DNA from 2 places in the Burkholderia gladioli genome. Region 1 is predicted to be linked to the other one. Evidence: riboswitches for the same ligand, from Rfam matches in the RefSeq annotation. Region 1 holds a riboswitch; the other holds the start of a gene.
What was found. A riboswitch is a leader RNA that binds a small molecule or an ion and turns the genes downstream of it on or off. The one in region 1 is predicted to bind thiamine pyrophosphate.
Positions count from the first base shown of each region.

Region 2: linked by a shared signal. The riboswitch ahead of BM43_RS25470 (FAD-dependent oxidoreductase) and the one ahead of thiC (phosphomethylpyrimidine synthase ThiC) in region 1 are both predicted to bind thiamine pyrophosphate.

Region 1 covers NZ_CP009323.1:2,743,232-2,747,613, reverse strand. Annotated here, with positions in the region: gene BM43_RS29310 (MFS transporter) at 1-997, shown strand, start outside; gene BM43_RS29305 (EamA family transporter) at 1,203-2,138, opposite strand; gene BM43_RS41420 (hypothetical protein) at 2,194-2,358, shown strand; TPP riboswitch at 2,659-2,775, shown strand; gene thiC (phosphomethylpyrimidine synthase ThiC) at 2,849-4,382, shown strand, end outside.
Region 2 covers NZ_CP009323.1:1,894,832-1,899,213, forward strand. Annotated here, with positions in the region: gene BM43_RS25465 (ABC transporter ATP-binding protein/permease) at 1-1,731, opposite strand, end outside; TPP riboswitch at 2,066-2,198, shown strand; gene BM43_RS25470 (FAD-dependent oxidoreductase) at 2,464-3,621, shown strand; gene thiS (sulfur carrier protein ThiS) at 3,649-3,846, shown strand; gene BM43_RS25480 (thiazole synthase) at 3,888-4,382, shown strand, end outside.

The DNA.
Region 1 (4,382 bases):
GGCCGGCATGCTGCTGCTCGCGCCGCTGGGCGACCGCTTCGACCGCCGCAAGCTGATCCTGCTGCAAATCGCCGGGCTGTCGGTCGCGCTGCTGGTGGCGGCCGCCGCGCCGGCGCTGCCGGTGCTGGCCGCGGCCAGCCTGGCAATCGGCGTGCTGGCCACCATCGCCCAGCAGGCGGTGCCCTTCGCGGCCGAGATCGCGCCGCCGGCCGAACGCGGCGCGGCGGTCGGCACGGTGATGAGCGGCTTGCTGCTGGGGATCCTGCTGGCGCGCACGGCGGCCGGCTTCATCGCCGAATATCTCGGCTGGCGCGCGGTGTTCTGCGCCTCGGTGGCGGCGCTGCTGGCGCTGGCGGTGGTGATCATGCTGCGCCTGCCGCGCAGCACGCCGACCTCGACGCTGCGCTATCCGCAGCTGCTGGCCTCGCTCTGGCACCTGGCGGTGGAGCTGCGCGAGCTGCGTTACGCGGCGGCCACCGGCGCGGCCATGTTCGCCGCGTTCAGCGCCTTCTGGCCGGCGCTCACCCTGCTGCTGGCCAGCGCGCCCTTCCATTACGGGCCGCAGGCGGCCGGGCTGTTCGGCGCGGTCGGCGCGGCCGGCGCGCTGGCCGCGCCCTATGCCGGCAAGTCGGCCGACAAGCGCGGGCCGCACGCGGTGATCGCGCTAGGCATCTGGCTGGTGGCGATCTCGTTCGCGATCTTCGCGGTCTCGGCCAGTTCCCTGGCGGGGCTGGTGATCGGCGTGATCGTGCTCGACGTGGGCGTGCAGGCCGCGCAGATCTCGAACCAGTCGCGCATCTACGCACTCAAGCCCGAGGCGCGCAGCCGCGTCAACACGGTCTACATGGTCTGTTATTTCATCGGCGGCGCGATCGGCTCCTCGGCGGGTGTCGAGGCCTGGCATGCCGGAGGATGGCTCGGCGTGAGCGTGGTGGGGCTGTTGTTCGCCTGCCTGGCCGGCACGATCCATCACGTCGGCGCGCGCCGCCGGGGCTGAGCGGAGCGGGCCGCCGCGAACCAGGCCCTACCGGCTCGGCTGCCGTGAATCGGCAGGCGCTGCCGGTAGCCGGCAGCGGACGCGGATGCCCGCGAATCGGGCCAAGCTGCCCGAGCCTGAATCTCACGGCCCCGGGCATGATCCTGAGGAATCCGTGCCTAGCAGGCCGCCTGGGGCCGCCCCGAGCCGGCCGAGGCCGCGCGCCCTACTTCACCGCCTTGCGCGCCGGATCGCAGACGAAGGACAAGCCCACGCTGCCGAGGATCGCCAGCGTCGCGATCACGGTGGCGGCCGTGACCGGCTCGCCCAGCAGCAGCGCGCCCAGCGCCACCGCGACGATCGGGTTCACGTACATGCAGCTGCTGGCCAGCACCGGGCTGGTGTTGCGGATCAGGTAGCCGTAGGCGACATACGCGATCATGGTGCCGAAGATCATCAGGTACAGGAACGCGAAGGTCGGCAGCACCGCCCACTGCACGCTGCGCTCGCCGAGGAAGATCGCGGCGATGGTCGACATGGTGCCGCCCAGGCCGATCTGCAGCGAGGTGGACAGGAACAGGTCGCTGGGCAGCTTGAGGCGGCTCGACAGATGCACGCCGCCGGCCCAGAACAGGCCGCCGCACAGCACCGTGATGCTGCCCAGCGTGGAGCCGGGCGTGGACGGCCCGCCCGAGTTCAGGATCACGATGCCGACCATGCCCAGCCCAACCGCCACCCACTCGCCGCGCGCGACCTGGCGCCCGGCGATGGCGGCGATGACGGTGGCGAACAGCGGCACGGTGGCCACCATCACGGCCGCCGAGCCGCTGCTGACGGTGCGCATGCCGAGCGCGATCAGCCCCGAGGAGGCCGCCACCAGCATGGTGCCGACGATGCCGGCGTTGCGGATCTCCACCAGGCTGGGCATCACCGGCTTGCGACGCATCGCGAACACGAACAGGCCGATGCCGGCCAGGCCGTTGCGCATGCCCGAGAGCAGCAGCGGCGGAAACGACTCGAGCGCGATATGCAGCGCCAGGTAGGTCGAGCCCCAGACGAAATAGATGAAGGCCAGCGCCAGCGCGATGCGCCCGCCGCGGCTTTGCGGCAGGCGGATGCGGACTCGCCCCGCGATGGCGAGCAGACGGTCGAGCAGGGTCATGGCTCAGCCCGGCTCGTTGGCGGATCGGGAGGACGGGATGGATCGAGGGCCCGGCATGGCAGCGGCAGCCGCAGCCATCGCCCAGGCGGCGGGCAGCGCGGCGAAACCATCGTGGCGGGAAATGCGGACGTGCGAGGGCGACCGGCGCGAAGCCGATACGGTGGGGAAAAACGAGCGGGACGGCATGTCGTCGAGAACGGAACCGGAGAAGTCGAACTGACCCAGAAGAATGGGCGCGCCGCGACCGACGGCGCCTTTGAAAGCATTATGCATGACAGCCAGGAAGGCGAATCGGGGTCAATCAGGAAAAGCTCGACGCTGACGTTTCGGCGCGACAACCGCCGCTCGCCCTTGTCGCGGCCCGACGCGAATCTGCCGCGAAACGACAGCCACCGCCGCGTTTCGAGCCATCCCGGCAAAACCCCGCGCGACAAGCCCGCCGGCCCTGCCCGGCGAATTCGGCGGCGCGCCGGCCAAGCGAGCGGTTGAAACCTCGGCCGTCCGGGTGTATCGTTCGCCCTTGCTAACGCGGGGGTCCTGCGTTGCGCCATTCGGAATGCGGCGCATCGCGGGTGAGAAATACCCTTTGAACCTGATCTGGATAATGCCAGCGCAGGGAAGCGTACGGGCCTCGCCACACGTGGTACCTCCGGCCGGCCTGCCGCCCTCTCTCGTCTCCTGCTTAGCGCCCCACATCAGGAGATGACCGCATGAATGCCAACCCGAAGTTCCTGTCCGCCGATGCCCGCGTCGACGCCGCCGCGATCGCCCCGCTGCCGAATTCCCGCAAGGTCTACGTGACGGGCTCGCAGCCCGACATCCGCGTGCCGATGCGCGAGATCACGCAGGCGGACACGCCGACCGGCTTCGGCGGCGAGAAGAATCCGCCGATCTACGTCTACGACACCTCGGGCCCCTATACCGACCCGGAAGCCAGCATCGACATCCGCTCGGGCCTGCCGGCGCTGCGCCAGGGCTGGATCGAGTCGCGCGGCGACACCGAGACGCTGGACGGCCTGAGCAGCGCCTACGGCCGCGAGCGCGCCGCCGACGCGGCCACCGCCGAGCTGCGCTTCCCCGGCCTGCACCGCCAGCCGCGCCGCGCGCAGGCCGGCAGGAACGTGACGCAGATGCACTACGCGCGCCAGGGCATCGTCACGCCCGAGATGGAATACATCGCGATCCGCGAGAACCAGCGCCGCGCCGAATACCTCGCCAGCCTCGAGGCGAGCGGCCCGAACGGCGCCAAGCTGGCCGCCATGATGGGCCGCCAGCACCGCGGCCAGGCCTTCGGCGCCGCCGCCTTCGGCGAGAACCCGCTGGGCGAGATCACGCCCGAGTTCGTGCGCGAGGAAGTCGCGCGCGGCCGCGCCATCATCCCCGCCAACATCAACCACCCGGAATCGGAGCCGATGATCATCGGCCGCAACTTCCTGGTGAAGATCAACGCCAACATCGGCAACTCGGCCGTCACCTCCTCGATCGGCGAGGAAGTCGACAAGATGACCTGGGCGATCCGCTGGGGCGGCGACACGGTGATGGACCTGTCCACCGGCAAGCACATCCACGAGACGCGCGAGTGGATCATCCGCAACAGCCCGGTGCCGATCGGCACGGTGCCGATCTACCAGGCGCTGGAGAAGGTCAACGGCCGTGCGGAAGACCTGACCTGGGAAATCTTCCGCGACACGCTGATCGAGCAGGCCGAGCAAGGCGTCGACTACTTCACGATCCACGCCGGCGTGCGCCTGCAATACGTGCCGCTGACCGCCAACCGCATGACGGGCATCGTCTCGCGCGGCGGCTCGATCATGGCCAAGTGGTGCCTCGCGCATCACAAGGAAAGCTTCCTCTACGAGCACTTCGAGGACATCTGCGAAATCATGAAGGCCTACGACGTGAGCTTCTCGCTCGGCGACGGCCTGCGCCCCGGCTCGATCTACGACGCCAACGACGAGGCCCAGCTCGGCGAGCTCAAGACGCTGGGCGAGCTCACCCAGATCGCCTGGAAGCACGACGTGCAGGTGATGATCGAAGGCCCGGGCCACGTGCCGATGCAGTTGATCAAGGAGAACATGGACCTGCAGCTCGACTGGTGCAAGGAAGCGCCGTTCTACACGCTCGGGCCGCTGACCACCGACATCGCGCCGGGCTACGACCACATCACCTCGGGCATCGGCGCGGCGATGATCGGCTGGTTCGGCACCGCGATGCTCTGCTACGTGACGCCCAAGGAGCACCTGG
Region 2 (4,382 bases), 850 kb from region 1:
CTCCAGCGTGCGGTCGTGGAACTGCGCCAGCGATTCGCGGTGCGCGATGCTGACGATCGCCGCGCCCGGCAGGCGCGCCGCCAGCAGGCCGTAGAGATGCGCCTCGTTCTCGGCGTCGAGCGCGCTGGTGGCCTCGTCGAGGAACAGGAAGTCGGGCTTGTGCAGCAGCACGCGCGCGCCGGCCAGGCGCTGCTGTTCGCCCGGCGAGAGGATCTGGGTCCAGTGGCCCGATTCCTCCAGGCGCCCGGCGTAGTCCTCCAGCCCGCTGTCGCGCAGCGCCGCGCGGCAGTCCTCGTCGCTGAAGCGCTCCACCGCCGACGGATAGGCCAGCGCGCCCTTCAGCGTGCCGATCGGCAGGTAGCTGCGCTGCGGCACGAACATCATGGCGGCGCCGACCGGCGCGTCGATCGCGCCTTCGCCGAACGGCCAGAGGCCCGCCATGGCGCGCATCAGCGTGCTCTTGCCGGCGCCCGAGGGGCCGCGTACCAGCCAGCGCGAACCCGGCTCGATGCTGATGTCCTCGATGCGCGACAGCGGCTTGCCGTCGGGCAGGGCGAGACGCAGGCCGTGGGTGGCGAGGTTCTGCGCGTCCACGTAATGCAGGTTGATGCCGCCGTGCTCGGTGGCCGGCGACATCGATTCCTTCAGGTGCGAGGCGCGCGTGACGCGCTTGAATTCGCGCAGACGATTGACGGTCGCGCGCCAGTCCACCAGGGTGCCGTAACTGTTCACGAACCAGGAGAAGGAGTCGCTGACGGTGCCGAAGGCGCCGACGATCTGCATCAGCACGCCGAACGAGTAGGCGCCCGCGAAGTAGCGCGGCGAGGCCACGGCGATCGGGAAGATGTTGGCGAGCTGGGCGTAGAAGCTGATCACGAAGGTCATGCGCTTGGTGATCGACATCACGCGCCGCCAGTTCTCGCGGATATGGCCGAACAGGTCGAGCGCGCCCTGGCGCTCGCGCGACATGCCGTCGTAGAAGGCGATCTGCTCGGCGTTCTCGCGGATCCGGATCAGGCCGAAACGCAGGTCGGCCTCGACGCGCTGCTGCTGGTAGGTGATCGAGACCAGCGGATGGCCGGCCTTGTAGGTCACGTAGGAGCCGATCAGCGCGTAGATCGCGGCGGCCCAGACCATGTAGCCGGGAATCACGAAGCTGGTGCCGCCCAGCGAGATGGTCGCCGCGCCCGCGATCGACCAGAGGATCACGATGAAGGAGAACAGCGTGACCACCGTCGAGAGCAGGTCGAGCGTCAGCGACAGCGTGCTGGTGGCGAGCGAATTCAGGTCGTCGGTGATCCGCTGGTCGGGGTTGTCGGCCAGCCGGTCGCGCTCGATGCGGTAGAAGGCGCGGTCGCCGAACCAGTCGTCGAGCGCCTGGGTGGTGATCCATTGCCGCCAGCGGAAACCCAGCAACTGTCGCAGGTAGCGGCTGTAGACGGCGATGATGATGAAGGAGAACGCGTAGCCGGCGAAGATCATCAGCAGGTGCGGCACCTGGGCGGCGTCCTTCTGCTGCAGCGCGTTGTAGAAGGCGCCGTTCCAGGCATTGAGCCGGACGTTGATCCAGACCACCGTGAGATTCATCGCGATGATCGCGATCAGCAGCGACCAGGCCAGCTTCCATTCCGAGGACACCCAGTAGGGCTTGATCAGGCTCCACGCGGAGATGCGGGCGTCGTCGGGCGGCGCGTCGTTCGCGGCGCGGGCGGCGGGGGACGAGGGCGTCATGGGTTTCCTGCGTTTGGGGGGCGCGATGCCGGGTTGTCGAAGCGATGCGCGAGCCAGGCCGCGCATCCAAACAAAATCGTGCCAGTTGGCGACAGCTTGCCGCGGATTGTGCGGCGCCTCGCTTAAACGGCTCTTAACCGCGCCGGGCCGCCCTCGGGGCGAATCCGGCGGCCGGCCGAAACAGGGGTCATTGTGCCAGCACCGCATGACGGCGCGCAGATCGGCGCCGAACCACCGTACCCGGCCAGGGGCCTCGCCGGAACCGGCCGCCGCCTGCCGCGCGATGCGGCGGCGCGGTTTGCGAGCGTCCGGGCTTCTGTGGTCTAATGGCCGCCTGACGAAACAGGGGTGCTTTGCTGCCCGCCGGAGCCGGAAACGGACCTCGGGCGATGCGGCGGCAAGGCTGAGAGAGACCCTTCGCACCCGATCCGGGTAATACCGGCGCGGGAAGTTTCCGATACCACCGGGTCGCGCGCTGTTTCCACGCTGTCGCCATGCTCTTGCCATCCATTGCGATGGTTCGACATGGGCGCCGCCCGGTCGGCCCAGGCCGCCGGTTTCGTCCGTTCGATCACGCCCTCGCGCGTCACGGAAGGAGCCCATGCCCGTTCTTCACGTCCAGCCGTTTTCCCCTGATTCCGATGCTTCGCGGTGCTGCCCGCCGTGGCCGGCTTGCGTTCGCGTGCTTGCCGGCGACGGCATTCGCGCCGACCTCGCTGCGGAGCGCGTGCGATGAGCCGCGCCGCCGGCGAGCGCCCCGATATCGCCGTGCTGGGCGGCGGCCTGGTCGGTCGCCTGATCGCCTGGCGACTGGCGGGGCTGGGCATGCGCGTTGCGCTCTACGAGCGTGGCGACGCGGCCGGTACGGGCGCTGCCGCCTGGGTGGCCGCCGCGATGCTCGCGCCGCTGGCCGAGGCGGCCAGCGCCGAGCTGTTGATCACCGAGCTGGGCGCGGCCTCGCTGGCGCGCTGGCCGCAGTGGCTGGCCGAGTTGCCCGAGCCGGTGTTCTTCCAGCACAACGGCACCCTGGTGGTCTGGCATCAGGCCGATCGCGCCGAGGCGCCGCTGTTCGAGCGGCGCGTGCGCGCCAACGCGCCGGCCGAGCTCGTCGACGGCGGCTTCGTCGCGCTCGCGGGAGCCCAGCTCGATGCGGCCGAACCGGCGCTGGCCGGGCGTTTCCCGCGCGGGCTGCTGCTGCCGCGCGAGGGCCAGCTCGACAACCGCCAGACGCTCGCCGCGCTCGCCGCGGGCCTGGCCGAGCGCGGCGTGCAATGCCACTGGAACACCGCCGTCAAGCACGCGCCCGAACCTCGCGCGCGGCTCACCGTCGATTGCCGTGGGCTCGGCGCCAAGCCGGTGCTGCCCGGGCTGCGCGGGATTCGCGGCGAGGTGGCGCGCGTGCGGGCGCCCGGCATCGATCTGACGCGGCCGGTGCGCCTGCTGCATCCACGTTATCCGCTCTACATCGCGCCGAAGCAGGACGATCTCTACGTGATCGGCGCGACCGAGGTCGAAGGCGAGGACATGTCGCCGGTCAGCGTGCGTTCCGCGCTCGAACTGCTGAGCGCGGCCTTCTCGGTGCATCCCGGCTTCGGCGAGGCGCGCATCCTCGAGCTCGGCACGCAGTGCCGGCCGACCCTGCCCGACCACCGGCCCGCGATCGCCTGGCGCGGCGAGGCCACGCTGGCCGTCAACGGCCTCTACCGGCACGGCTTCATGATCGCGCCCGAGGTCGCGCAGGCGGCCGTCGAGTTCGTCCAGGCCTGGTTCGGCGGCGCGCTCGGCAATGCCGGGCAGCCCGAGCCCGAGGCACTGGCCGCCTGGCGCGCGGTCGCGCGCTGGCCGGCGCTGTTCCGGACCGAGACCGATACGGCGCAGGCCCGTGCCTGACGCCGACCCACTCCCTACGATTGCCCCATGGACATCCAGATCAACCAGCAGACGCTGACGCTCCCCGACGGTGCCACCGTGGCCGACGCGCTCACCGCCTACCAGGCCAGGCCGCCGTTCGCGGTGGCCGTCAACGGCGCCTTCGTGGCGCGCGCGCGGCACGCCGCGCACACGCTCGCGGCCGGCGACCGGCTCGACGTGGTGCACCCGGTGGCGGGCGGCTGAGCCCCGCCGGCCCGCGCGACCGATTCTTACAGGACTTTCCCATGACGCCGCTTCCCACCACCGATGCGCTGACGCTGTACGGCACGCCGTTCCAGAGCCGCGTGCTGCTCGGCACCTCGCGCTATCCGTCGCTGCAATCGCTGTCGGACTCGATCGCCGCCTCGCTGCCCGGCATGGTCACCGTCGCGCTGCGCCGGCAGATGAACGCCGGCACCGCCGAGGCAGGCTTCTTCGACCTGCTCAAGCGCCACGCGGTGCCGCTGCTGCCGAACACGGCCGGCTGCCAGAGCGTCGCCGAGGCGGTCAACACCGCGCAAATGGCGCGCGAGGTGTTCGAGACCGACTGGATCAAGCTCGAGCTGATCGGCGATGACTACACGCTGCAGCCCGATCCGGTCGGCCTGATCGAGGCGGCCGGCCTGCTCGTGAAGGACGGCTTCAAGGTGCTGCCTTACTGCACCGAGGACCTGGTGATCGGCCGCCGCCTGCTCGATGCCGGCTGCGAGGCGCTGATGCCCTGGGGGGCGCCGATCGGC